One region of the Pseudarthrobacter sp. C1 genome, then DNA from elsewhere that is predicted to be linked to it. Evidence: riboswitches for the same ligand, from Rfam matches in the RefSeq annotation. Region 1 holds a riboswitch; each other region holds the start of a gene.

What was found. A riboswitch is a leader RNA that binds a small molecule or an ion and turns the genes downstream of it on or off. The one in region 1 is predicted to bind cyclic di-AMP.
Region 2: another riboswitch for cyclic di-AMP. It lies ahead of U7114_RS02400 (C40 family peptidase); the one in region 1 lies ahead of U7114_RS08400 (LysM peptidoglycan-binding domain-containing protein).
Region 3: another riboswitch for cyclic di-AMP. It lies ahead of U7114_RS17520 (hypothetical protein); the one in region 1 lies ahead of U7114_RS08400 (LysM peptidoglycan-binding domain-containing protein).

What each region holds. Positions count from the first base shown of each region.
Region 1 covers NZ_JAYESK010000004.1:158,166-167,505, reverse strand. The annotation lists gene U7114_RS08415 (DNA alkylation repair protein) at 1-123, opposite strand, end outside; gene U7114_RS08410 (TraR/DksA family transcriptional regulator) at 120-479, opposite strand; gene U7114_RS08405 (lytic transglycosylase domain-containing protein) at 500-1,840, opposite strand; cyclic di-AMP (ydaO/yuaA leader) riboswitch at 2,080-2,280, shown strand; gene U7114_RS08400 (LysM peptidoglycan-binding domain-containing protein) at 2,284-3,108, shown strand; gene U7114_RS08395 (protein adenylyltransferase SelO) at 3,256-4,731, opposite strand; gene U7114_RS08390 (ribonuclease Z) at 4,728-5,759, opposite strand; gene U7114_RS08385 (hypothetical protein) at 5,827-6,009, opposite strand; gene U7114_RS08380 (phenylacetate--CoA ligase family protein) at 6,229-7,584, opposite strand; gene U7114_RS08375 (SHOCT domain-containing protein) at 7,621-7,878, opposite strand; gene U7114_RS08370 (hypothetical protein) at 8,003-8,434, opposite strand; gene U7114_RS08365 (universal stress protein) at 8,628-9,340, shown strand, end outside.
Region 2 covers NZ_JAYESK010000001.1:540,781-550,120, reverse strand. The annotation lists gene U7114_RS02405 (M23 family metallopeptidase) at 1-655, shown strand, start outside; cyclic di-AMP (ydaO/yuaA leader) riboswitch at 768-965, shown strand; gene U7114_RS02400 (C40 family peptidase) at 1,036-1,707, shown strand; gene U7114_RS02395 (NlpC/P60 family protein) at 1,867-2,634, shown strand; gene U7114_RS02390 (HNH endonuclease) at 2,895-3,395, shown strand; gene mobA (molybdenum cofactor guanylyltransferase) at 3,445-4,086, shown strand; gene U7114_RS02380 (DUF6457 domain-containing protein) at 4,103-4,396, shown strand; gene U7114_RS02375 (molybdopterin molybdotransferase MoeA) at 4,393-5,769, shown strand; gene fdhD (formate dehydrogenase accessory sulfurtransferase FdhD) at 5,851-6,729, shown strand; gene U7114_RS02365 (alpha-mannosidase) at 6,879-9,340, shown strand, end outside.
Region 3 covers NZ_JAYESK010000013.1:7,042-16,381, forward strand. The annotation lists gene U7114_RS17495 (glycosyltransferase family 4 protein) at 1-729, shown strand, start outside; gene U7114_RS17500 (nucleoside deaminase) at 726-1,226, opposite strand; gene U7114_RS17505 (phosphatase PAP2 family protein) at 1,310-2,092, shown strand; gene upp (uracil phosphoribosyltransferase) at 2,105-2,740, shown strand; gene U7114_RS17515 (glyoxalase superfamily protein) at 2,801-3,190, shown strand; gene U7114_RS17520 (hypothetical protein) at 3,206-3,901, opposite strand; cyclic di-AMP (ydaO/yuaA leader) riboswitch at 3,907-4,067, opposite strand; gene U7114_RS17525 (HAMP domain-containing sensor histidine kinase) at 4,163-5,689, opposite strand; gene U7114_RS17530 (response regulator transcription factor) at 5,697-6,437, opposite strand; gene U7114_RS17535 (winged helix-turn-helix domain-containing protein) at 7,097-7,963, shown strand; gene U7114_RS17540 (SixA phosphatase family protein) at 8,040-8,567, shown strand; gene U7114_RS17545 (hypothetical protein) at 8,599-9,336, opposite strand.

The DNA.
Region 1 (9,340 bases):
GGAGGACAGCACCCCGCCCAGCCGGGACTCGACGTCGTCCGCCCGGTACCAGGCGCCTTCATTCTGCAGGGTGCGGTCGATGAACGCCGCGGCGGCCGCCACACAGTCGGTCCCGCCGTTCATCGGCCACGTCCCGCGGCTGCGTGCCTGATGCAGAACGGTGTCCACGGCCTGGCCTCCAGCCTTCCCTCCGCGATAGGTTCTCCACAAACCGAACAGATGCCGTACGTGCCGGCAGCGATCCGGGCCAGGGCGGCCTCCACCTGGTCAAGGCCGGCGGTGCTTTGCTGCAGCAGGGCAGCTGCCTGGGACAGCTCGAAGGCAATGGTGGAACCCTCAGGATCGTGTTCGTCGTCGACGTTCGAATCCTGGCGCGCAGAGTTTGCCGAGGCAATGTCGGCGCGGAGCGCCGGGAGCAGTGCCACCTTCCGCTTCCGCTCCTCCTCGAGGAGGACGCGGAATCTTTCGAAATCAGGCATGGGAAAAGCCTAGCGCGGTGTCAGTACCAATTCCTGGCCACGGAGTGGTTCCACGCCGAGCAGGGGGAACCGTACCGTTCGCGGATATAGCCAAGGCCCCACTCGATCTGCGTCCGGTAGTTGGTCAGCCAATCGCTGCCGGCGCTGGAATACTTGCCCGGCGGCAGCGCCTGCGGGATGCCGTAGGCACCGGAGTACGGGTTGGTGGCCGTTGTCAGCCAGTTCGATTCCTTGGTCCAAAGCCGGGCAAGGCAGAGGAACTGGTCCGATCCCCAGCCATAGGCCCCCAGCCTGCCCGAGGCGTAGCTTTTGGCACCGGCAGGATCGTTGACCGCACCCGCAGGAGCAGAGGGAATTACGACGGCGGGCGGGCTGGGCGGCGCGGCAGGCGCCGGAGCGGGGACAGGCGGAGCAGGATCCGGCGGCGCAGGGTTGCCGGCCGGAGGATTTTCAGGTGCCGGATCGGCAGGAGCCGGACGCACGGGGGCGGGAGCAGCAGATGGCTGCGCCTTTGCCGCCGCGGCGGCTGCGGCAGCCCGTCGTCGTGCCTCTTCCCCGGCCGCGGCCCTTTTCGCCTCCTGCGCTGCTTCATAAGCGGCCAGAGCCGCCTGTCCACGCCGGAATTCACCCTCAACCGCCGCCGTCGTGCCCTTCAGGGACGCCAACTGCTCGGTCAGCTCCCGGCTGCGCTGCTGTTCTTCCGTAAGCTGGCGTGCCATGGCTTCCTGGGCCGATCGGGCCGCCGCAAGCTTTTCCGCCGCCTCGTCGGACAGCCGTTCACGCTCGGCCCGGGCGGCTTTCTCCTGATCGGCCAGCGAAGCCGTAACTTTCCCCGCGGCGGCTGCCTTGTCCACAAGGCCCGCCGTTTTGCCGCCCACCAGATGCACCACGTTGAGCCCGTGGACATTGTTGTTCCCGATCGCATCAAGGGCCACGAAGAACCCCATGTTCGTACCGCCCGTTTTGTAGGACTGGGCGGCCAGGGCTCCGATGCCCTTCCTGTGGCGGATGAGTTCGGCTTTGGCGGTCCCGGCCTGTTCCGCCAGCGACTCCACTCGGGCAGTGGATGCTGCCAACGCGGCATCAGCCGCTGCAGACTCAGCGGCTGACGCCACCGCCGCGTTGCCCAAGGCCTCCGACTGCGCCTGCAGCCCGTCCAACAGGCCTGCGATCATACCGATCTCTTTTTCCGTGCCGGCCTCGGTCAGCTTGGCCCGCTCCACGTCCTCCCACGAGGGGTAGCCACCAGGCGGAACGCCCTCGGCCGCGCCGGCCGGAGTCAGCCAGACGCTGCCGGCGAGGGCGGCGGCCAGCAGTGTCCCGGGCAGGCGGTGCCGGGCATTTAGAACGGAACGGGACATAGTTCGGAAGCTTACCGGCTTCAACCTTCACTTCAAGGATGAGGGGCCTGCATCGTTATACAGCAGAGACAAGCCATCGACTTTCCACGGTGAAAGCCTGAGCGTGCGCGCAGTGCCCGCGACCCAGAGTCGGTTCGTTTGCATAAACCGAGAGGAGAACCTCGCATGTTACCCAAACGTGACAATCGGCGCCGGGGCGGGTTATGGTCTTAAGGTGTCCCTCCCAGACGGGACATTCCCCTCAGCTTGCCGAGCCCTGCCGCTGAACCGGGAACCATCGCTATCCAGCTGGCAGGGACGGGGGAACCAAGTTTCCACGGCCTCTCAAGAGGCCTTGGGGTTAAGTCGCTGGCGCCTCCGTTCCTTTCGGAGTTGCTCCCGGCCGGGTATCTCCAGCCCGAACCCGACAGCTCACCCCGCAGGCATGGGAGAGGCGATCAACTGTGTCAAAAATTTCCACCACCGCCCGTCACCGCGCAACTCCGGCCCGCTCCATCGTCCTCGAAGGACTGGCTGTTTCGGCCAAGTCGCAGGCCAGGACCCTGGGCCGTCCGGCACTCGCCGTGGCAGCCGCATCCGGCATTGCTTTCGGCGTCGGCGCCCCGGCGCACGCCGGCGTGACCGGTCCGGACACCACCGAGACCACTAACGTCCAGGCCTCCGCCGCAGCAGTTGCAGCCCCCGCTGCGGCAGCCGGCACCGTCCACACGGTGGTAACCGGCGACACGCTGGGCGCCATCTCGTCCGCCTACGGCGTGGCCCTGGGCGATGTCCTGGCAGCCAACGGGCTTTCAATCTCCGCGGTTATCTACCCCGGCGACCAGATCCAGATCCCGGGTGCAGGCTACGCCCCGGCAGCTCCGGCCGCCGCACCCGCCCCGGCACCCGTCCAGACCGCCGCTGCCACGGCACCGGCGAACACGGGGATGAACTTGTCCTACGCCTCTGCCAGCACCGGCACGGGCACCGGAGCAGCAATTCTCGCCTCGGCTTACAGCCAGGTGGGCGTCGGCCAGGACTGCACCGCGATGGTGGAGAACGCCCTGCGTTCCGTTGGCCTGAGCGTCGGCGACCTGGCTCCCACCCAGTTCTTCCAGTACGGCACTGTTGTGGGTTCCCCCGCTCCCGGTGACCTCGTGATCACGGCCGGCCACGTGGGCGTTTACGCCGGCGACGGCCAGGTTGTCAGCGGCGGCGTGAACGGTTACAGCACCGAAGTCCACTCCATCAGCTGGCTGAGCGGCGCTTCCTTCGTCCGCGTAGCGTAACCAACGGCGACGGGGCAGTCCGCTCGCAGCGGGGCAGTCCCACCCTGTGGAAGGGGCTGGAAGGGGCGGCAGCCGGGTTTACCGGCTGCCGCCCCTTCCACGTTCTTAAGGGTCCTTGGGGCTCCCTTGGCTCCGCTGGAATTACGGCTAGGTGCCGCAGAAGGTCCGGTATTTGCCGAAGTCCTCCGGCGGTCCTTCCGTGTAGCGTTCCAGCCCCGGACGCTCCTGGAACGGGGACCGGACAACCTCAAGGAGGCGGTTAAACGGGTCAAGATCGCCCTCGGTGGCAGCGGCCAGTGCTTCCTCCACCAGGTGGTTCCTGGGGATGTACGCGGGGTTCACGCTGTCCATGAGTTCGGCGTCGGGCTTCAGCGCGGCCCAGCGTCCGGCCCAGGCATCGAAAGTCCCCAGGTCCGGCACCATGCCGCGGGCAGGCCTGGAGTTGCCCCGGGCGGCCTGTCCAAGGTTCCGGAAGAATTGCGTGTAGTCAACGGGTCCGTCCTTCAGCAGGCCGATCACGCCATCCACAAGGTCCGAGGCTTCGTCACGTTCCGGGCCTGCCGCAGGGCCGGCAGGCACGCCGAGCTTGGCCTTCATGCCCTCGAACCAGGCATCACTGTACCGGCCGCGGAACGTGCCTAGGGCCTCCACCGCGGGGCCGACAGCCTGTTCCTGGTCTTCGTTGAAGAGCGGCAGCATGGCCTCAGCGAGCCGGGCCAGGTTCCACTCGGCTACCACGGGCTGGTTCGCGTAGGCATAGCGGCCGCCTACATCGATGGAGCTATACACGGCGGCGGGATCAAACGCGTCCATGAATGCGCAGGGCCCGTAGTCGATGGTTTCCCCGGAGATGGTCATGTTGTCCGTGTTCATGACCCCGTGCACGAAGCCCACCAGCATCCACTTGGCCACGAGCTCCGCCTGGGCGGCGACCACTGCTTCAAACAGCGCCAGGTAGGGCTGTTCGGACCGGGCTGCAGCCGGATAGTGCCTGCTGATGGCGTGGTCCGCCAGCCGGCGCAGCAGGTCCATGTTCTCCGTGGCCCGGGCGTATTGGAAGCTGCCCACGCGGAGGTGGCTGCTGGCCACACGGGCCAGGACGGCGCCCGGCAGCATCGTGTCCCGGCGCACCGGCCGCCCGGTGGCTACGACGGCCAGGGCCCGCGTGGTGGGAATGTTCAGGGCGTGCATGGCCTCGCTCACAAGGTACTCCCGCAGCATCGGGCCGATGACGGCCCGGCCGTCGCCCGCGCGGGCGAAAGGTGTACGGCCGGAACCCTTCAGGTGCACATCCCGCAAGCGCCCGCCGTCGGCAACTATTTCGCCCAGCAGCAGCGCGCGGCCGTCGCCGAGCAGCGGTGAGTAGCCACCGAACTGGTGCCCGGCGTACGCCTGGGCTACGGGGGTCGCACCCGGGGGGAGGTAGTTGCCCAGCAGGAGGCGCACGCCTTCCGGCGTCCGCAGGTAGTCGGGTGCCAGCCCCAGCTCGGTCGCCAGCGCGTCGTTAAGGACCAAGAGTTCAGGCTCCGGCGCTTCCTCCGCCTGCCACGGAACGGCCAGCTCCGCCAGTTCACGGGCAAAGCGGCCCTCGAAGACGACAGTTGATTCTGCTGCAGCAGTCATGGGTTAACCCTATCGCCGTCGCTTGTCCGGCCGTTGATGAGCTCATCGGTGACCTCCCCGGCTCGAGGAATGGCATGGCCTGGCAGAGCGGTCCGTTCAGGTGCAGTGGACCGTTCCGGTGCCGTGACGCCATGCCCCGGCCAGCGGCGCCGCCGGGGCATGGGGACGCGTTGCAGGTCCTGCGCGGCGATGACGTCAGTATCCGCCGCACGGGCCCTGGCCTGGACCGCGAGCGGCGCGGCGTCCTCGCCGTACCGTGAGGAGAAGTGCGTCAGCACGAGGGTTCGGGCGGCTGCCCCCGCTGCCAGTTCCCCTGCCTGCCCGGCGGTGAGGTGACGGTACTGGCGCGCCAGCCCGCCGTCGTCATCGCTGAAGGTGGACTCCGCAACGAGGAGGTCGACGCCGTCGGCCAGCTCCTCGGCGCCCTCGCAGGGCGCCGTGTCCATTACGAAAGCGAAGCGCTGGCCGGGCCGCGGAATGCTGACATCATCGAGGCGGACGCCCGCAAGGCTGCCTTCATGCTGCAGGCGCCCGATCGCGGGGCCCGATATTCCTGCCGCGGCAAGGCGTTCAGGCAGCAGCGTGCGGCCGTCCGGTTCCACCAGCCGGTAGCCGTAGGTCTCAATGCGGTGCTTCAGCGGCCGGACGTCAAGGCCTTCGGCCACCGTCCCGCTTCCGCCGTGGGGGCGAAGCCTGAGGTCGATTCCCGGTGAACTGACAGACACGAGGGCGCGCACCACGTCTTCCCCGGATAACGGGTAGTGAAGATGGATAGGGTGCGCCACCCCGTCCAGGGCCATCCGCGACAACACCCCCGGCAGACCAAAACAATGGTCTCCGTGGACGTGGGTGAGGCAAATGCGGGTTATCTGGCTCGCCGGGATCCCCGCGTGGATCATTTGGCGCTGCGTGCCCTCGCCCGGGTCAAAGAGGAAACCTTCCCCGTCCCAGCGGAGCAGGTAGCCGTTGTGGTTCCTGGTCCGGGTGGGGACCTGGGAGGCCGTACCGAGGATGGTGAGGTCGCGCATGGCGGTGGGTGCCAAAAAGCAGGCTCCGGAGGAGTCCGGGACCTGCTTTTGTGGTTGCCGGGTCGGCTTAGCGCCGCCGGAGCATTCCCATGATTTTGCCGGTCACGCCACCGGTCCGGGCTCCTGCGGGGCCCGTCGTGCCAGGTGCCCGGCCCGTGGCATTCAGTCCGGTCCGGCGCGTTGTTCCGGCGGTCCCGGTCCTGCCGGAGAATCGTCCAGCGGCATTCCTGATCATGCTTCCCAAGTTCATGTGAAACTCCTTCAGTATTGATCCTGCCAACCGATATTCATCAGCCTGCTTATGATTTTAGCGTAGTTCGGCTGCAACTAGGGGAAGCAGCAGAAGTTCCCCCTGCATTTGGCCCGATAAGCGCAGGAGCCCCGATCCGTTCTGCTGGCTGGCCGACGTCCGGTAAGGGACACCATTGCCGAACATTTCACCGGAAGCGTCCAGGTCCGTTCCGACGGCTCACGGCCTGAGCCGGCGGACGAAGGGCGCCTTGCCCAACGGTGCCCGCTCCAGCTGGTCCACCACGGACACAGAGACCGGGGTTCGCGCGACGCCGGCTGCTGCGAGGGCTTCGGCCACCGAAGCCTGGATGCCTGCTGTTGTGCTTCCCGCCGTCAGTCCTGCAACGAGGACCCGCAGTCCCGTGGGTTCCTGGACCACCTGCCAGCCGGCGGCGGCTGCCTGGTCCAGGACGTGGTGGAACACGATGGGGTGGACGCTGACAAGGCCTGCCCTGCCTGGCAGCTCAAGCACGTCCTCCAACCTGCCTTCGATATCCTCCATGCGGATGAACGAGCGGCCACAGGGGCATCCGCGCTGCCCCAACGTCACGCTGTCCGACAGCTCATAGCGAATCAGCGGCAAAGTCCGCGAGAACAGGACGGTGACCAAAAGCTTCGCGCCCGTTGACCCGGGCGGTACCGGGACGCCCTCCTTGTCCACTGGTTCGACAATGAGCAGGTCCTCGTAGACATGCCGGTTCCGGTAGACGCACGGTGAAGCGATGCCGGCCGTCTCAGTGGCGGCGTAGACATCGAACGGTGCACTCCCCCAGGCCCTTTCCAATTCCCGGGCAGCGGGCGGGGTGAGCACCTCCGAGGCCGACATCACTGCCTGCGGCGAAATTTTCAGGCGCCCGGCCAGCTGTTCGGCCGCCAGGGGCAAAAGCGCGGAAGCGTAACCCACCAGGACCCGGGGCTGGAACCCGTTCAGCGCCGCCACTGTTTCATGCATGGGTGCGGTCACGTCCAGCCGGAGCGTGGGGACAAGCCCCGAACGCAGCGAAGCGCCAACCACGGCGGACTGGTGGGTGGGGACGCGCGAGCTTACCAGCGCCATTTTAAGCGGCCGGCCGAGGCCGGCCGCTATTCCAGCCCAGTCATTAGCGCGGGCATAGGAAGCCAGCACATGTGCCCATTCCGGCCGGCTCCACACGAAGGTTCCGCGTGGACCGGCGGTCCCGGCTGTCGCCGCAGCCCACCAGCGCCCCCTCCACGGCAAGCCGGGATCACCGTCCTCGGCGGCGAGGGTCCGGAGACGTTGTTCCAGGTCGGCCAGGCTCAGGTCGCGCGTAGTAAGGACCTCGTCGAAGTGGCCCATGAGGTCGGCCTTGGTCACGGGCGGCAACTGGGCAAGGGGAGCCCCGTAGAGCCCTGCATGGCGGCGCCGGTAGAACTCAGACCCGGCATAGGCGGCCGTCCGCAGTCTCTGCAGGGCACGTTCCTGGTGGGCAGCAATCCGGACAGGGCTCCAGCGGTCCCGCCGCTTCAAGGCAGCCCGAAGAACGAGCACCCGGGCTATGAGCCGCACATCCATGCGATCCGGCCTTGGAAGAGCCGGCGCGGCGGCGCGTCAGGCCCCGCGGGCGCGGCGGAGGGCGGAGAGGCGGGCCGAGTATTCCGTCTCGTCTATTTCACCGCGGGCAAACCGCTCGGCCAGCAGTTGCTCCGCACTGCCGAGACTGTGGCCTCCGCCGTCCCTGCGGTTGCCGCCTGACATCGAGCGGGCAAAAACCACGATGGCGACGATGATTGCACCCCAAAAGAGGATGAAGCTCACCACCATCAGGATGTAGCCCCAGGCGCCCATGTTCCCGTCCCACCACATCATCCCTGCATCCTCACCTCGCGGAGCCCCGCCACTGCTCCCTGTTCGATGATCCATCCGGCCCGTGTGCGGTGCCAGAGTCTTTCGTCCCCAGGATGAATGGCCAGGTCAGGACAGCCGCGGCCCCTCAGCGCTCCAGATCGTCGGGTTCGAACTCACTTAGAGGGGAGCCGCCAAAGCTTTCCGTGTCGTCACTGCCCTCAGCCCCTGGTCCGTTCGGATTCCCGCCGAAATCCACATCGGCAACGGCCTCCTCCAAGGTGGGCGTTACGGGACCGTCCTGGGCTTCATCCGCTGCGTAACCTGCCTGGGCTGATCCTTCACGGAATGCCTGGTCGCTGATGAAGTCCTCTTCTTCCCCGGAGACCGCCTCGTCCTGGAGCAGCGGATCGTCCTGCCAGCGGTCCGGATTGTTTTCGGCCGCTCCCGGATAGCCGTCCGGTTCGCCCTTCACCGGGTCAAGTTCAAATGATGCAGCCGCGCCGGGGGTCTCATCAAGGAGCACGTCGTCATCCCGGACAACCTCAAGGCCGTCGTCAGGGAGGTTCTGTTCCGTCATGGTGATGCCTTTCTCTTGAACAGCCAATGTCTCTTGGACAGGCAAAGCGAACAATAGTAAGCATACTGATGAAATAGGGACGGCGCTAACTTCCCCCCGGCACGACTTGCCGTGACCTTTGGCCCTATATCTCCCGGGGGCACAGCGCCAGTCTTGAACTGGACCCGCCCGAGAAGAAACAGGAAGCCCGGCCATGACAACTCGCAAACCAATCGCAGTCGCCACCAACGACTCCCCCCAGAGCCAGGCTGCCGTGCTCTGGGCTGCCCGCCGGGCCGAACGTTCCGGCCTGCCACTGGTGATCCTCCACGTCGTGGACGACCGGTGGGCGGCTGATCCGTATCCGTGGATCGGCGTTCTCGAGGAGGCGGGCGACAAGCTCCTGCAGACTGCCGCCGGCCGTATCCGGGGGGCCTTCCCCATCAGCGTTACCACCCGGCTTCTTACCGGAAGCGTGGGAGGCTCGCTGGCGAAGTATTCCGGCAGGGCATCCATGGTGGTTGTGGGCTCAGGCACGGGCCACCTCGGCGGAACCCTTGCAGACCGGGCGCTGCAGGTTGCGGCTTCTTCAAAGGTTCCCGTTGCGGTGGTAGGTACACAGGAGCTTGAAGGCCGGTCCGGCGTGGTGGTGGGAGTCGACGGCTCCAGGGAGGCAACCCAGGCTGTGGCCTTCGCCGCAGCCGAGGCTGACCGTGAGGGGGACGACCTCACTGTGGTCTATGCCATCAACGCGCCCGACCGAGTTACGGATGCGGGCCTGCTGACCACCAGCCTGGCCGACCTTGTTACCGAGGAAGAACGCATCGTCCTGTCCGAAACAGTGGCCGGTCTCAACGAGGACTATCCGAGCCTGACGGTGCATCGCGTGCTGGAGACCGAAAGGGGACCGGTGGAATCGTTGGTTGA
Region 2 (9,340 bases), on a different contig from region 1:
GAAGGCCGGAATCGCACTCGCAGCCACAGGCCTGGTGCTGACCGTGACGGTGCCGGCCACCAGCCCCGTGATGGCCACCGACGCTCCCGGTGTTACTCCGATGGCAGCCTCAGCCGTCACGCCGCAGCCGCAGATCTCAGCCGAGGCCGGTGCCCAGATCGATTTCAGCCGTTCCGCCGTGGTCACCCAGGCGGATCCGGACGGCAAGCTCAAGCAGCTTCTCAGTGCCCAGTCCGCCGGCTCGGTGTCACGTGCTGCCTCGGCAGGAAGCCTCGGCGCTCCACTGGCCACGCTGACCACAGCGTCCCCCTTCGGCTACCGCGTCAGCCCGATCACCGGTGGCTCAGGCGACTTCCACCGCGGCCAGGACTATGTGGCCCAGTGCGGTACGTCGGTCTTCGCTGCCGCCACCGGTACCGTGACCTTCGTGGGCTGGCACCAGTTCGGCGGCGGAAACCGCGTTGTGGTGGACCACGGCAACGGCCTGGAAACCACGTACAACCACCTCTCCTCCTTCAGCGTGAGGGAGGGGCAGACCGTCTCGCGCGGGGACGTAATTGCCCTTAGCGGGACCACGGGCGCCTCCACGGGCTGCCACCTCCACTTCGAGGTGCAGGTCAACGGCGAAGTGGTCGATCCGACTGGCTGGCTGTAGTCAAGTGACGGTGAACTATCAGATGATCGTGACTTGCCGTGACCTGAATGTGACATTCACTCAAAACTGCTGTACCGTCTAACTCGCGTCAACTTTTCCGAAGTTGACGCTCTTGTGCGGATTGCCTAACTCTGCCACCGCTCAAGGTCCGTTCGCATTTCATCGTCTGGCAGGGGCGGGGGAACCAATTTTGGTCTTGGCTTTGGCTAAGACCTTGGGGTTAAGTCGCAAAACTTCCTTGGAAGCAGCGCGGCCGGGTGACTCCCATCCGAATCCGACAGCTCACCTCGCAGGCATTGGGAGAGGCTACCTTCGTGTCTTCACGCAATAATTCTGCGCGCCACCGTGCGCAAACGGTTCGTACCAACCCCTTGGACACTATGTCCAAGGCTGTTAGTGCCAATGCCGGGACAGTAGGTCGCCAGGCTGCCGTTATCGCCGCAGCTTCCGGTCTTATCCTCAGCATGGGCCTGCCCGCCAACGCAGCGGACACCACCGCTGGTGTTTCCGCTTCCACCGAGTCCGGCTCCGCGCAGGCTGCCCTGGCAGTCACCGCAGCCCCCACGGCCACCGTGTCGTTCGAGCGGCCCGTGGTCAAGACCACTGCCGCCCCGAAGCCGGAGCGGGTGCGCCCACAGTCCACCGCCACGGAAACGGGCGCAGCGTCGAGTTCGGAGTCTGCAGCGGACAAGCTGGCCAAGACTGTCTCTTCCGCTTCCACCTCAGGCATTGCTGCCATCGCCTACACGGGCATTGGCAGCCCCTACGTCTGGGGCGGCACCAGCCCGGTCACCGGATGGGACTGCTCCGGCTTCACCCAGTGGGTTTACGCCCAGGCCGGCATCAGCATCCCCCGCGTCAACGCCTGGACTGCCATGACCCCCACCTCCACCCCGCAGCCCGGCGACCTGGTCATGCAGAACGGCGGAGCGCACGTCGGCATCTACGTCGGCAACGGCATGATGGTCAGCGCGCTCAACCCCTCCCAGGGCACGCTGCTCCACGCCGTAGCCGCCACCGGCACCTCTTCGTTCTTCACCATCAGCAAATAGTTCTTGGACCCTCGGGTCCAAGAACTATTTCTTTGCTCCACCACGCTTTCCGCTAACACCACATCCCCGTTCGGGGCGTGCCGGCGTACCCCCAAGATGCCGGCGCGTCCACATCCCTTGGTGCCCACAACGGCCTGAGGAAAACGAAAGAGAGAACTGATGACTACTCGTGCTACCGCACGGCATCGCGCCGAGGTCACCAAAACCAGCTCAATCGCCATCATCGCCAAGGCTGTCGGCGAGAACGCCGGCGGCGTAGGCCGCCAGGCCGCTGTCATCGCCGCCGCTTCCGGCCTGGTACTGACCAGCGGCATCGCGGCGAACGCTGCCGACTCCAACGTCCAGCGCGACTCCGCTCCGGCTTCCACCCTGGAAGTTGAATCCGCCGTCGAAGCCCCCATCTCCGCGGCCTCCACGATCAACATCACCTTCGAAAAGCCCGCCGTCACCACCACGCCGGCCCCGGTTATCGAAGAACCCGCACCTGTCGAGGTCCAGGAGGCCGAGCCGGCCCCCGTCGCCCAGCCTGCTGCTCCCAAGGTCACGGCCAAGGTTTCCACGGCCTCGGCCCCGGCCGCCGCTCCCACTGCTTCCGCCAGCGGCAAGGGTGCAGCCATCCTGTCGGCTGCATACGCCCAGCTGGGTGTTATGCAGGACTGCACCATGCTGGTCACGAACTCCCTGGCAGCAGTGGGGATCAACTTCCACGACTGGCCTGCAGGCTACCTCTCCCTGGGTCGCACCGTCAGCGCTGCCGAGGCGCAGCCCGGCGACCTGATCTACTACGCCGACGGCGGTGCCGGCATGGCACACATTGCTGTCTACGCAGGCAACGGCCAGGCCGTCCACGGTGGCTACAACGGAAACCAGACGGTGGTCTTCAGCGCCAACGTCGGCTCCGGCCCCGTGTTCATCCGAGTGAACTGACCCGCCAGTTCCGGCGGTCCGACCAGGACTCAAAAGAACCCTTGCCCTCACGGCAAGGGTTCTTGCCTTTTAACTGCCGGCTGCTCCAGCCGTTCAGTATGCGCCGCCTGACTGGATCGACACGACCGTTCAGGGAAAGGGCGATTAGCCGATCGCGCGCTTCTATGTTTACTCTTGTGGTGTCGATCCATAGCCCGGACATGCCGAGGGCAGCCGGCCCTCGTGCCCCTGGACGGGTGCGGCCGTGAAGAGGTACGTGCATGCGCACTCTCGTTCTGAATGCTGGGTATGAGCCCCTGGCGGTGATCACTTTCCGCCGGGCGCTGGTGCTTGTGCTCACGGGCAAGGCCAGCGTGGTTGCCGAAGGCGATGATCCCGTGGTGGGACCGCAGGAAATCCTGGGCCGTCCCTCGGTGATTCTCCTGAACCGTTACATCCGGCCGAGGTACAACCAGGCCACTGCTGTCAGCCGCCGCGGAGTGCTCAGGCGCGACGGCCACAGATGCGCGTACTGCGGTAAAGCGGCCCACACCATCGACCACGTCCACCCCAAGTCCCGGGGCGGCGAGGACTCCTGGGAGAACCTGGTGGCGGCCTGCCTGCGCTGCAACAACGTCAAGGGCGACCATACGCCGGCGGAAATGGGCTGGAAACTGCGTTTCGTCCCGGAGCCACCGCATGGAACCATCTGGCAGATCAAGGAACTTGAGAAGCCCACTCCAGCCTGGGATCCGTTCCTTCTGCCGGAGCGGGCCGCCTGACCGGAACCTTCGGCACGCCCGCAGCGCCGCCGATGGCTAGGCTGGGGGCATGGAACAGAAGCGGCTGGACTTCAATGCAGTGATCCTGGCCGGCGGCCGGTCTTCCCGGTTGGGCGGGGTGCCGAAACAGGGCTTGGTTTTCCATCATGACACCCTCCTCCAGCGCGCCCTGGCCGCTGCAGCGGATGCTGCGCGGACGGCGGTGGTGGGCCCGGACGCCGGACATTCTGTCCCCGGGGTGCTTTTCTGCCGGGAAGAGCCGGAGTTCGCGGGGCCGGCAGCTGCCATCTCCGCCGGACTTGACGCCTTGGCCCGGGACGGACACGAGGCGGAGTTCACTTTGGTGCTGGCGTGTGACATGCCGCTGGTCCGGGACGCAGTGGAGGCACTGGTGGCGGCCATGGTTTCGACGAACGCAGACGGCGCCATGGCACGCGCGGAAGACGGCCGGCTCCAGCCTCTGGCCGGTTTTTACCGCACGGCTGCGTTAAAAACCTCGGCGGCGCAGCTCTCGTCCCGTGGCGCCCTTATTAACGGCTCCGTGCGCTCCCTCCTTGCTAGTCTGGAGGTGCAGCCTGTCACCGTCCCTGCAGGTTCCACGGCAGACGTGGACACCTGGGATGATGCCGCCGCACTAGGGATTGCCGCCGGCAACCAGGACAAAGGCCAGGACCGGCGCAGCCGCAGTTAAATAGGGAGGCACGTTCGTGAAAAGCCAGGATGAAACGCTGGAGGAGTGGTGCAGGTCCCTCCTCCAGGCCTATGAACTGGAGGACGTCCAGGTGGACGTCAACGCCATCCTTGCCTTGGCCGGTGTGGCCGCCCACTCGGTGGTCCGTCCGGCCGCGCCCCTGACGACGTTTATTGCCGGGTATGCCGCCGGCCTGGCGTCCGGCTCGGGCCGGGCACCCAATGCTGCTTCCATGGAGTCCGCCCTGGCCGTGGCCCGTTCCCTGGCTGCCGACTACGATGCTGAAGCCGCCGGGGCTCCCGGCGAATGACGAAGGAGTCCCAGCAAGCAGCGGATGCTCCCGGGGGCGGGCAGCCGAGGCACCTCGACCATACGTGGGAAGAAGCCCGGCAGGCAGCTTTCGACGCCGGCACTCCAATCCCCGCCGGCCCTGTTCCCCTGGAGCTGGCCCTCGGACGCAGGCTGGACCAGGACATTGTGGCCCTGCAGGTGATGCCCCACTATGCGTCATCGGCGATGGACGGCTGGGCCGTTAATGGCACGGGGCCGTGGATCCTGGTGGATGCAGGTTTGCCGCTGGCTCCGCACCAGGCCAGTCCCATTGCCACGGGGGGACTCATACCGCCCGGGGCGAAGGCGGTGCTGCGCAGCGAAAGCGCCCGCCTGGACAAAGACGAAGACGGGCTGCCCGTCCTGGTGACCGGCGGCACTGCCCGCCCTGGCGAGCCCCGTGCAGGCCAGCATGTCAGGAAAGCAGGGGAGGAGGCCTCGGAAGGGGACATCCTGGTCAAGGCCGGCGTGGTGCTGAACCCTGCGCACCTGGCCCTCGCAGCCCTGGCCGGTTATGACGAACTTGTGGTCCAGGGAAAGCCCCTGGTCCGGCTGCTGCTGACCGGTTCTGAAGTGGTTGGGAGCGGCCTGCCGGTTCCGGGGCAGGTGCGTGACACCTTCGGCCCGCAGCTACCGGCCGTGGTGGGCATGCTGGGCGGGCTGCCGGGCGGACAGCAACGGATCGGCGATTCGTACGCTGAATGGCTGGCGGCACTGGAGGACGTGGTCCCCGGGGTGCCGGGCGCGCCGGACCTGCCGGCCGACGTCGTCATCACCACAGGCGGGACCGGAAAATCCGGCACCGACCACCTTCGCCGGGCCGTGCGGGAGCTGGGCGGGCGGCTGATCATTGACGGCGTGGCCATGCGTCCCGGACACCCGGCCGTCCTGGCCGAACTTCCGGACGGGCGGTTCGTGCTTGGACTGCCGGGTAACCCCCTTGCAGCCATGATGGCACTTTCCACGGTGGGGGCCCCGCTGCTCGCGGCGCTGGGACACCGCACGCTGCCGGCCGTGCAGGAGGTTCCCTGCGGAACCACCCTCGACCCCGAACCCGGGCGCACACGCCTGGTCCCGTTCCGCCTGCTTTACGGCATGGCCTCTCCCGCCCAGCACACCGGCCCGGGCATGATGCGCGGGCTGGCTTCAGCGGACGGCGTTCTGGTTGTGCCTCCCCACGGGGTGCAGCTGGGAGAGCTGGTGCCCGCCTTTGCCCTTCCGTGGGGGCCGCCCATCCCGGCGCCGCCCGAGCCCGCCGCCAAGACGAAGGCGCGCACTGCCGGACGGACGGGCAAGCCGGCCGCCAAACCGGCGCCGGCCGGCCCCGTAGACTGGAGCGCACTCCTTGGCTGAGGCCTGCCAACGTGCTGCAGCCACGCTGGCATCGCCCCAAGGCAGTTGCGATGATGGACACATGGACAGGAACGGTGGGATATGGGACGCGTGACCCAGCGCCGCAAGGTGCACAAGTATGTGCTGGACGGTTCCCCGAACGCCCTCGAGTTTCCGGTCCGGTACCGGGAGGACGTCCTGGCGGTGGAAGAGCCGCTGGAAATCCGGCTGGGAAGCCTGTCCTACTCGGTAACCATGCGCACGCCGGGGGATGACTTCGACCTCGTGGCCGGGTTCCTCGTGTCAGAGGGCGTCATCTGGGAGTCCGGGCAGCTCGTTTCGCTGCGCTTTTGCGCCGGGGAAGACGAAAACGGGGTGCAGACCTTCAACGTGGTGGAGGCCCAGTTGCGGCCCGACGTGGAGCTTCCTTCCATCGGCCGGCACGTCTACACCTCCAGTTCATGCGGCATCTGCGGGACCGACTCCATAGAATCCGTCCGGAAATCCTCGCACTTCAACCCCGCCGGGGATCCGCTGAGCGTCTCCGCGGAGGTGCTTGCCTCGCTTCCGGGCATCCTCCGGGAGTCCCAGCGCCTCTTCGATGACACCGGCGGCGTCCATGCTGCCGGGCTCTTCAAGATAGGGGACGACGGCGGCCCCCAGCTTCTGTGCCTTCGGGAGGATGTGGGGCGGCACAATGCGGTGGACAAGGTTGTGGGGTGGGCCCTGAGGGAAGGTTTGCTGCCGCTTCGCGGCACCGTGCTCCAAGTCTCCGGCCGGGCATCCTTCGAGCTGGTCCAAAAGGCTGCGCTCGCCGGAATCCCCGTCCTCGCTGCGGTCAGTGCGCCGTCGAGCCTTGCCGTCGAACTCGCCGAGGCCAGCGGAGTGACCCTCGCCGGCTTCAGCAGGGGAACCAGCCTTAACATCTATGCCGGTGACGGAAGGATACGGCGGCCGGTGGCCGCGGCGCCGCCGTCGTAAGCTTCGGCCGCCGTCGTAAGCTTGACTTGCGCGCAGGTCAGCGTCCGGGATGCGTTTTCCGAAAGGGTTGGTAAACGGGCTACCAGCGGGTAGATTTATCCATCGAATGGACAGCATGGTCCAGTCCCAACCGCTGAAGAGGGCCCACATTGCATGACGACCGCCGGATAACGGAAGTCCGCCTCCAAAGGTTCGTGCGTGAACGGATTAGCCCGGCGGTCTACGGCCGGAGCCTTCCCCTTACCCTGAGCAGCTGGGATGCGCCCGATGAGCCAGTCCCCGCGCTGGAGGCAATGCGGCAGGACTTCCAGCCCCAGGAACACGGGGCTCCCTGGGGGAAGCCTTGGGGGACCAAATGGCTCCGGCTCCAGGGCGAAGTCCCCGAATCGTGGGGCACCGGGCCGGACACCACTGTTGAAGTGCTCGTGGACCTCGGTTTCACCACCGAAATTCCCGGCTTCCAGTGCGAAGGCCTGGCCTGGCGTCCGGACGGCACCACCATCAAGGCTGTCTCGCCCAGGAACCAGTACATACCGCTGAAGCTGCTGGGTGGCGGCATGGCGGTGGACTTCTACGTGGAAGCCGCCGCGAACCCGGACGTCGCGCAGGGCTGGACCTTCGCCCCCATGCCGTACGGTGACAAGTCCACGGCCGGGACGGCGCCGCAGTACCGGCTGGGGAACATCGCCATTGCGGAACTGAACCAGGCGGTCTGGGAACTCCAGCAGGATATCCGGACCCTTTCCGGCCTGATGGCGGAACTGCCCCTGGAACTGCCGCGGCGGCATGAGATCCTCCGCGCCCTTGAACGCATGATGGACGTCATGGACCCGGACGATGTTCCTGGCACCGCCGCAGCGGGACGTGAAGCACTTGCCGAAGTACTGGCCCGGCCGGCCTATGCCTCAGCCCACCAGCTGGTGGCCACCGGCCACGCGCACATCGACTCCGCCTGGCTCTGGCCGGTGCGCGAGACGGTCCGCAAGTGTGCACGGACCTTCTCCAACGTGGTGTCCCTGATGGATGAAAATCCGGACTTTGTGTTCTCCTGCTCCTCGGCGCAGCAGCTGGCCTGGATCAAGGAGCTCTACCCTGAACTGTTCAGCCGTATCCGCGAGAAGGTCCGCTCTGGCCAGTTTGTCCCCGTGGGCGGAATGTGGGTCGAGTCGGACACCAATATGCCCGGCGGTGAGGCCATGGCACGCCAGTTCGTGGAGGGCAAGGGCTTCTTCATGGCGGAATTCGGCGTTGAGTGCCACGAAGCCTGGCTGCCTGATTCATTTGGCTATTCTGCTGCGCTGCCGCAGATCGTCAAGTCTGCCGGCAGCCGCTGGTTCCTGACCCAGAAGATCTCCTGGAACCAAACCAACAAGTTTCCCCACCACACCTTCAACTGGGAGGGCATTGACGGCACCAGGCTCTTCACCCACTTCCCGCCGGTAGACACCTACAACTCGGAGCTGACCGGCCGCGAACTGGCACACGCGGAACGCAACTACCGGGACCATGGGCGCGGCACCGTGTCCCTGGTGCCGTTCGGCTACGGCGACGGCGGTGGCGGACCAACGCGGGAAATGCTGGCGGCAGCGTCGCGCGCCGCCAACCTGGAAGGCTCGCCCAAGGTCCGGATCGGCTCGGCCGAGAGCTTTTTCACGCAGGCGGAGGAAGACTACCCCGTCCTGCCTGTCTGGGTTGGCGAGATGTACCTCGAACTGCACCGCGGAACCTACACCAGCCAGGCCAGGACAAAGAAGGGCAACAGGCGCAGTGAGCACCTGCTGCGGGAGGCCGAACTGTGGTGCACCACGGCCGCGGTCCGTGCCAGCGGCGGATACGCCTACCCGGCCGCTGAGCTCAAGCGGCTGTGGCAGCTGGTGCTGCTGCAGCAGTTCCATGACATCCTTCCGGGCAGCGCCATTGCCTGGGTGCACCAGGATGCCGAGCGCAACTACCAGGCAATCGGTGAAGCCCTTGAAGCAATCATCAGCCAAGCTGCCGCCGCCACGCTGGGCAAGGGCGAGCGGACCTTCCTGCTGAACGCAGCGCCGCATGCCAGGGCCGGCGTTCCCGCCCTGGCTGCGGGCGAACCTGCCGCGCCGGCCGGAGAGGTCCATGCCAAGGCCCATGACGGCGGCTACATCCTGGACAACGGCGTCATCCGCGCGGTGCTGGACGGTAGCGGGCTTCTCACGTCATTGGTGGATCATGCCACCGGCCGCGAAGCCATTGCGCCGGGCCAGCGCGGCAACCTCCTCGAACTGCACCGGGACACGCCCAACGAATGGGACGCCTGGGACATCGACGGGTTCTACCGGCGCAACGTCACGCCGCTGACCCAGGCGGCATCCGTGCGGTTGAGCCGGGAAGGGGCAGAGGCTGTCGTCACGGTGGAGCGGCTTGCCGGCGCGTCCCCCGTTACGCAGCACATCAGCCTTGCGGCCGGCAGCCCGTCCCTTTCCATCACCACATCCGTGGACTGGCAGGAACGCGAAAAGCTGCTCAAGCTCGGGTTCGCCCTGGATGTCCGGGCGGAGAGGTCTGCGGCGGAGACGCAGTTCGGCCACGTCTTCCGGCCCACGCACACCAATACGTCCTGGGAAACGGCAAAGTT
Region 3 (9,340 bases), on a different contig from region 1:
GTAAGGTCCCTGCGTGCGGCCACCGGGGTGCTGTGCACCAGCACCTGGGCCAGGAATGTCCTGGCGGCACGCCATGGCCTACATGGGTTGAAGGTCGCCCTTCCCGGCACCGACCCGGCTCCGCTGGCCCCGGGATCCACGCCGCCCCATATCGTTACCGTGGCCGCGCTCCTGCCCAACAAGGACCAGTTGCTTGTGGTTGGAGCACTGGGCTTGCTGCAGGACCTCGACTGGACGGCAGCCCTTGTGGGTTCGGACCGGGCAGACGCGGAATACACCGGCAAGGTTCGCGCTGCCGTTCAGGCGAACGGCCTGGGCGGACGGATCCGGCTCACCGGCGAGCTGACGGGACAGGCGCTCGAAAACGCATGGCTGCGGGCAGACCTCAGCCTGCTGGTCTCCCGCGCTGAGGCCTTCGGCATGGTGGTCACCGAGTCGCTCGCCCGCGGTATCCCGGTGATCGTGCGCGAGGGGACGGGCGCCGTCGAGGCCTTGCGCCTGGGCGCACCGGGTACGGACGACGACGGCGGCCCGCTTCCCGGGGCGAAGGTCGCCTTCCCTGCCGATGACGACCCCGCCAACCCGGCCCTGCTGGCCCAGGTCCTCCGCAGCTGGCTGGAGGACACCGCAACCAGGGCTTCCTGGCGCGAAAGGGCGGTTCAGGCGAGGAGCACGCTGCCGGGTTGGGACCGGACAGCGGCCGTGGTGCTGGACGCCATCAGAAGTTAGAGCCGGTGCCCGGCGAAGAAATCACGCAGCAGCCCGGCACACTCCGCCTCGCGCACCCCGGGATAAACCTCAACCCAATGATTCAGGCGGCGCTCGCGGAGCACGTCGAACACGGATCCTGCCGCCCCCGCTTTTTCATCCCAAGCCCCGAAGACCACCCGCGGAATCCGGGCCAGGACAATGGCGCCGGCGCACATGGCGCAGGGCTCCAGGGTCACCACCAGCGTGCAGTCGGCGAGCCGCCAGCCGTCCCCGCTGCCGCCGTCGAGCACTGAAAGCTGGCGCAACCGTTCTGCCGCCTCCCGGATGGCAACCATCTCGGCGTGGGCGGTGGGATCACCAAGCTCCTCCCGCTGGTTCCGGCCGGAACCCAGCACGGCGCCGTCGGGCCCTATGACCACCGCACCAATCGGCACATCCTCCGTAGCAAGGGCGCGGCGGGCCTCGGCCAGGGCAAGGCCCATCCACGCGTCGTGTTTTTTATCTGCGGAGACCATGGCTCAATGATAGTTTCGTGGGATAACCCGAGCCCGTGACGCCCCAGACGCCGGGAGGCACAGTGAGCACCGTCCGAGACCGCATGGACAAGTGGATCAAGCCCTATGCCGCCTTGTGGCTGACCCTGATCATCGGCGGAACACTGGTGGTCACCTTGGCCCTGCTCGGTGCGGAGGTATACGCGAATGTAGTGGACGAGGAGGGGCTGGCCAGCCTGGATATTCCCGCGCTGGAATACTCCCAGTCGCTGCGGAATCCCGAGGTGGACGCCTTCGCCACCGGCTTTACCAACGTGGGCGGGGGGATCGGCATGCCCATTCTCGCCAGCATCCTCACCGCGTGGCTGACATTACTGAGCAGGACGTGGCGGCCCATCGTCCTGGTGGGCGGCGCTGCCCTCGTTTCCACAACTGCCACCACCCTCGGCAAGCGACTGGTCGGCAGGACCCGTCCGGACCATTCGGAGGCGGTGCCGCCCTATGAGACCACACCGTCCTTCCCGAGCGGACACACGCTGAACACAACTGTGGTGATAGGCGTCCTGGTCTATCTGATGTGCCTCCAGTTCCAAATCCTGTGGGCTAGGATCGCCGCGATAACGGCCGGAGCCATCTTCATCATCGCCATGGGCCTGAGCAGGGTTTTCCTGGGACACCATTGGTTGACCGATGTGATGGCCGGCTGGTTCCTTGGCCTTGCGTGGGTGTCCATGGTGATCCTCGCCCACCGGCTGTTCCACCTGATACGCCGCCGCGAGCACGCGGGCCCTGCGCCCACGTTTGAACACCCCGTCCTCCGCGAGGACCACACCGGGGAGCCGGAGGCCAGCGGCGAAGTGCCGGGGAGGGGGCCGGCGGCCGGGTGATAGTTTTGACCAATGCGCACTCTCGTTGTGGACCACCCGCTGGTCGCCCATAAGCTCACTGTCCTCCGCGACAAAAACACTCCGTCCCCGGTCTTCCGGCAGCTGACGGAGGAGCTGGTGACGCTCCTCGCCTACGAGGCAACGCGCGAGGTCCGCACCGAGCCCGTCACCATCGAAACGCCCGTCAGCACCACCGTGGGCACGGCGTTCACCAAGCCCACCCCGCTGGTGGTGCCCATCCTGCGCGCGGGCCTTGGAATGCTCGAGGGCATGACCAAGCTCGTCCCCACCGCTGAAGTGGGCTTCCTCGGCATGGCCCGTGACGAGGAAACCCTGGACATCATCACGTACGCCGAGCGCCTGCCTGAGGACCTTACCGACCGGCAGATCTTCGTCCTGGACCCCATGCTGGCCACCGGCGGGACGCTGCGCGAAGCCATCAAGTTCCTGTTCAAGCGCGGCGCCTCTGATGTCACCTGCATCTGCCTGCTTGCTGCTCCGGAAGGACTGGCGAAGCTGGAGGAAGAACTCTCCGGCGCCAACGTCACCATCGTGCTGGCCTCCATCGACGAAAGGCTCAACGAGAAGTCCTACATCGTTCCTGGCCTCGGCGACGCAGGCGACCGGCTGTACGGCATCGCAGGCTAAGGACATCGCAGGCTAAAGCCAGGCCTTTCCTGTTCCCGGCCGCAGGGCTAGCCTGTGCGGATGGACTGGAAACTGGAACTGGTGTTTGTCCCTGTGTCCGACGTGGACCGGGCCAAGGATTTCTACGTCAACAAGGTGGGGTTCAATGCCGATTTCGATCAGCGGCCCACGGACTCCATCCGCTTTGTCCAGCTGACTCCTCCCGGCTCGGCCTGCTCCATCTGCATCGGGGAAGGGCTCACGGACGCGCCTCCGGGTACCGGCTCGAACCTCCAGCTCGTGGTCAGCGACATCCAGGCTGCCTACGAGCACCTGAAGGGCAACGGGGTGGACGTGAGCGAAGTGGACGTGCAGGACTGGGGCCATTTTGTGTACTTCGCGGATCCGGACGGGAACCGGTGGGCCGTCCAGTACATCCCCGGCCGGGACGCGGGGGAGCAGCAGAAGTAGGTTACTGCATCCCGCCTAGTACCAGTTGTTCGACAAGTGGAAGTTCAGTGCACCACACGGCGACTGGTAGCGCTCCTGGATGTAGTTCAGGCCCCAGTTAATCTGCGTGCGGTAGTTGGTGAGGTAGTCGGCTCCGGCGCTGGCCATCTTCTCAGCCGGCAGGGACTGGACGATGCCGTAGGCGCCGCTGCTCGGGTTGGTGGCCGTGGTGGTCCAGTCCGATTCCTTGGTCCAGAGGGTCTGCAGGCACTGCATCTGGTCCGGAGCCCAGCCATAGGAAGCCAGCTGGCCTGCGGCGTACGCCTGGGCGCCTGCGGGATCATTAACCGCGACGACGGGTGCGGGCTCGGGTGCCGGGGCCGGAGCGGGTTCCGGCGCAGGAGCCGGTGCGGGCTCGGCAACGGGAGCAGGTTCGGCTGCCTGCGGGACAACGTTGATCTGCTCGGCTGCGGGCTCAGGCGCAGGGTTGGCCCGGATTTCGCTCTGCTCCATGCTCAGCTTGGAATGGGACTCCGAAGCCTGCGCCCCGGTGGCTGCCACGCGGGCACCCGTGTCGGTGGCCTGGCCCGCAGCGCCAACTCCAACAAGTAGGGCGCAGGATGCTGCCAGCAGCCCGGCGCGCCGGCCGACGGAGGGGAATTTGCCTGCTGCACGCGTGGAGCGTGCATCCGTGCCTGAATTCGGGCGTGGTTTTACAAGGAACTTGGACATAATAGATCGCCTCTCACACCTGCGGAGTTAGCTGTCGGGTTCGGATGAGGGCATCCGGCCGCACGGAAAAAACACGTGCAGGCTTAACCCCAAGGGCAGTCAGTGCCCGGGACGGTGGGTCCCCCGCCTCTGCCGTTGTTCAAGAGGAATCCGGGAAGTGGCAGAGCTTGGCGTCAACCCGGGATATGCGGCCCGAACGGGGACCGCACCCATTCGACGGTACAGGAGTTCAGCGCATAAGTCACATTTTGGTAACGGAGGTCACGATGACGGCGCGCCGCCTTGTGCCATTCCCCGCATGAGGGGTATCCGCAGGGCGAACTGCGTGCGGCCGGGTTGCGACGTCACCGTTACCCGTCCGCCGTGGGCCTCAACAATGGACTCGACGATGGACAAGCCCAAACCGCTGGTTCCTTCAGCGGCGGACGCGCCGGGCGCGCTGGTCCCCGCACGTGCCGCGTCTGCGCGGGCAAACCGGGCGAAGACCTGGTCCACGAACTCCGGCGGTATGCCGCCGCCGTCGTCCGTTACGGTCACCACTGCGGCGCCCTCCGGCGTTTTCTCCACCCCCGTTACCACCGTGGTTCCCGGAGGGGTGTGCTTGCGGGCGTTGGAGAGCAGGTTCATCAGCACCTGCCGCAGCTGGGACGGATCCCCGTTCACCACCACCGGCTCGTCGGGGAGCTCCAGCCGCCAGGTGTGCCCTGGCGCCATGACCTTCTCATCGCTGACGCCTTCCACCACCAGCTGGGTCAGGTCCACCTCGGCAAGCTTCAGCGGCTGGCCCTCGTCGAGCCGCGCGAGCAGCAGGAGATCCTCCACCAAAGCGGTCATCCGTTCCGACTGGCTTTGCACCCGTGCCAGCGACTTCTCCCCGTCCGGAGTGAAGTTTTCCGTCATTCTCATCAGTTCGGTGTAGCCGCGGATGGCGGTCAGCGGCGTGCGCAGCTCATGGGAGGCGTCAGCCACGAACTGCCGGACCTTGGTCTCGCTCTTCTGCCGCGCCTGCAGCGCATTCGCAACGTTGTCCAGCATGAGGTTCAGCGCGTGCCCCACGCTGCCCACCTCAGTTCCAGGGTTGGAGTTCGACGGCGGGACGCGAACGGCGAGTGCCACCTCGCCGGCGTCCAGGGGCAGCTGCGAAACCCGGGTGGCCACCTCGGAGAGCTGTTCAAGGGGCTTCATGGTGCGGCGGATCAGGACCGTGCCCACCAGCCCGATCAGGAGCAACCCGCCCAGCGAGACGAACACGAAGGTCCACACCAGGGACGTCAGCGTGCTCTCCTTGGCGGCCAGGGGGAGCCCTGTGACCAGGACGTCGCCGAAACTGGTCTTGACCGCAATCAGCCGGTAGTCACCGTTTGAGAGCGTGCGGTCAACGGGCCGGGCATCGGTGGCCAGTGCGAGCAGGACCTGCTTGTCCTCGGAGGACAGCGCAGAGCGCGTAGTGTCCGGGGCCAGGAAGCCGGCGCTGTTGACCTGGCCGTTGAGGATGCGGGCGTTCAGTGTTCCCACGCTTTGTCCGCGGGAATCCAGGGGGTCCCTGCCGTTGAAGCCGCCGGAGGGAGGCCGGCCGGGATCGTTGGAGCGGGCTGCGGCCTGGCTCAGTTGCTCGTCCAGCTGGCGGGTGAGGAAGGAGTCCATCGAGGCGTAGCTGGCTACGCCCACCGCACCGCAGATGGCGATCAACAGCGCCATGGCCAGCAGGATAAGGCGTGTGCGCAAGTGCCAGGTGGCGGGTTTGAGCCAGCTCCGGGGCTGCGGCTCCGCGGTGTGCACGGAGGTCATGGCGCGCCTACTCCGCCGGCTTGATGACGTACCCGGCGCCCCGCACGGTGTGGATCATGGGCGGGTGCACGGCGTCCACTTTCTTGCGCAGGTAGGAGATGTAGAGTTCCACGATGTTTGCCTGCCCGCCGAAGTCGTAGTTCCACACCCGGTCCAGGATCTGGGCCTTGCTGATGACGCGCTTTGGGTTCTCCATGAGGTAGCGCAGCAGCTCGAACTGGGTGGCCGTCAGCTGGAGCTCCTCGCCCGCGCGGGTCACCTCCCGGGTGTCGACGTTGAGCACAAGGTCTCCCACTACCAGTTCCGCAGTGTCCATGGCGGCAACTCCGGAGCGCTGGACCAGCCGGTGCAGCCGCAGCAGGACTTCCTCCATGCTGAAGGGTTTGGTCACATAGTCGTCGCCGCCGGCAGCGAGGCCCACGATCCTGTCCTGGACCGCGTCTTTGGCGGTCAGGAAAAGCGCGGGAACCTCGGGTGCGAAAGCGCGGATCCTGTTCAGGACCTCGACGCCGTCGAACCCTGGAATCATGACGTCCAATACCAGGACGTCGGGGCGGAAGTCCTTGGCCAGCTTCACCGCTTCCGGGCCGTCGGCAGCTACTGCCACGGACCAGCCCGCCATGCGCAGCCCCATGCTCATGAGTTCAGAGAGGCTGGGTTCGTCATCCACGACGAGGGCCCTGATGGGGGAGCCGTCCGGATGGGTGAGTTTGGGGAGGTTGTTTGTCATGGAGTGCGACGTGGCCATGGGACAACTTTCCGATTATTGGTTTAAGCCCGGCTATGGCGTTCCTGTGACCAAGCTGTGAATCCCAGCCTAGCGAGCTGGATGCCGGAAATGCGGCTGCTCCTGCGTGGCCGCTGCTGCGGGATTGCCGTCGCGCGGCAGTTTTCCTGGAAAATTTCTTGTCCGAAAACGCGGGCGGCTGGACACGCCAGCAAGGCGGTGAGTGGGATTTCCCTATCAGTCCCAGTCTTGAATATTTTCGACGGGAAGCACCATGCTGTCGAACAAAATTCTGCCTAGGGGCGGAATCGGACGCCTCCAAGGGATAACAAGCGTTATTTTTATGGCTCCGCCAGAATCGTGATTTGCAGCACATTAGCCCAGTTCGTCTCATTATGCGGACGATCGCGTCCATTGTTACTTGCAAGTTGGCATTGTTACGCTGCACACTTCCAATGTGAACAAGAACTCAACAGCACCTGCATACGCAGAATATTGGCCCAGCACATCCGCTGCTGCCGACATGCGCTGTTGTCGAATGCACGCCTGACCTTCCCACCCTCCGAAGTTCTTAGGCATTCGCCCCCAGCCCAGCGTCGGGCGCCCCTCCCCAGTTCGCATTGCGGGGAAACCCAGCATTCGGGCCGTGATGACGGCCATTCACATTGAGGTAAGCACTTATGTCAGTTGCATCCGGATACGTCCACATCTCTGTCCGTAACGCCGCCAAGGCGGGCCAGCAGACCGGCCTCCGCCCCGGCTTCGGCCCCCGCCCTGCCCTTGCTCCCTCTGCTTCCGGAAGCAACTTTCCCGCCCAGGGCTACGCGCCCCAGGGCTATAACCCCAATTCCTACGGGCAGCTCCGTGCCGTCCAGCCTGCCGACGCGGCACCGATGACGGCCCCCACTCCCGTAGTCGCCGGTCCGGCTGCTGTCCGGCCTGTCGCCAATGACAACGTCGCCCGCGGATTCGTGCTCTACATGGGCATCGACGAGGAAACCGCGGCGGCCGCCGGGACCTCCATCGCCAAGCTGGCCCAGGAAATCCGCGCCTACGCCCAGTCCCTGGTGTCCGGGGCCGAAAGCTACGCAGCCGTCGCCGTGGCCCCCGCAGGCACTCCCGGTTCCGCGCTCGACGTCGTCCGTTCCACGTTCGGTGACCCCACCGTCAACACCCGCCCGCGCACTGACGCCGCGCGTCCCGCGCAGGCCCAGGAGCCGCGCCCGTCCGGTGTCCTGATCGACCTCGCCCGCCGCGAAGTCCACCTGGACGGCGAGTCCCTCAACCTGACGTTCAAGGAGTTCGAGCTCCTGAACTACCTTGTGGAGAACGGAACCCGCACCGTGGGCCGCGATGAGCTCCTGGAAGGCCTCTGGCGCAACGCCGAAGAGGTCCCCAACGAGCGCACCATCGACGTCCACATCCGCCGGCTGCGCTCCAAGCTGGGCCGCCTCGCCAACACCGTGCGCACCGTCCGCGGCCAGGGGTACCGGTTCTACGAGCACCCCGAAGTGGTTGTCTGGGCCGCTCCGGAATACTCGATCTAGCACTAACCTCAAGGCCGCGCTCTCTGCGTATGTGCCCTCCGTGCCTGGCTTGGGCGGCGGGCTATAGGCTAGGGCCATGAGTGGGCACCATCTTCGACGGCTTGTGATCATGCGCCATGCCAAGGCCGACTGGCCGGGCGGGGTGGCCGACCACGAGCGTCCGCTGGAGGAGCGCGGCCACCGGGAGGCGCCCCTGGCCGGCCGCTGGCTGCTCAAGCACGATATCGTCCCGGACTTCATCCTCTGCTCCAGTGCCCTGCGGACCAGGCAGACCTGCACCTGGGTGTGCTCGGAGCTGGGGGACAAAGCGCCCACCCCCAAGCTTGAGGACGGGCTGTACGCTGCCTCAGCACTTCGGATGCTGACGGTCATCAACCACGTTCCGGACACCGTGACCACATTGATGGTGATTTCACACCTGCCGGGGGTCCAGGACCTGGCAATGCACCTCGCCTCGCGGGATTCCGACCACCATGCCTACATGGACGCTGCCACCCGGTACCCCACCAACGCCCTCACCGTCCTGGAGACGGAGAAATCCTGGGCCGAACTGGACGGACAGGACGCCCGCATCACCAAGTTCAAGGTTCCCCGGGCCCACTAACCTGGCGCCCATCCTGCCGGGCCGGCAGGAGTTACCGGCGCGGCGTGGTTTTGGCCCCCGTTTTCGGCGGCGTCCTGGCAGGGGAAGCGGACGACGACGGCCGGTTGGCTGCGCTTGAAGGCACCCGCGCGGGCGCGCGGAGGCCCCCTGCCTGCTGGGCCGGTTTGCGCTGGGCTGTTCCCTTGGCGGCCGGCCTGCCCGCCGCCGTCCGTCCCTGCACGGAAGCGTCCCTGCCGGCCGTGCCCCTGCTTGTTGTGTTCCTGCCTGCCGTGCCCTTTGTTGCCGTGCCCTTTGTTGCCGTGCCCTTTGTTGCCGTGCCCTTTCTGCCGGGGCCCCGTCCAGCCGTACCCCGTCCAGCCGTGCCTTTCCGCGACAGCGCGTGCAGCCGGCGCCCGCGGGGCCAGGCCGCACCGAGGAACAGCACGAGCAGGGTAACCACGGCTGCAGTGGCAGCGCCGAAAAAGTAGTTGTCGGGGTCGTCAGTGGGCAACGGCGTACCGACGAACGAGGACTGGCCGGCGAAAGCCAGTTCCCACGTGCTGACGAAGGCGAGGGAAAAGCCGATGGTGAGGCTGGTGCCCGCGCCGGCCACGAGCAGGGCAAGGCGCCGCCCCCGGTTCAGGATCTCCGTCATGCAGGCCAGGCACGCCAGCGCCAGGACACCCAGGAACGCAATGAACACCGGCTCGGCGAGCGTCATCCCGGTCAGCACCAGCAGGCCGGCCGCAACAACACCGGAAATAACCGCGAACTTTCCGCTCTTCCCCATGGGT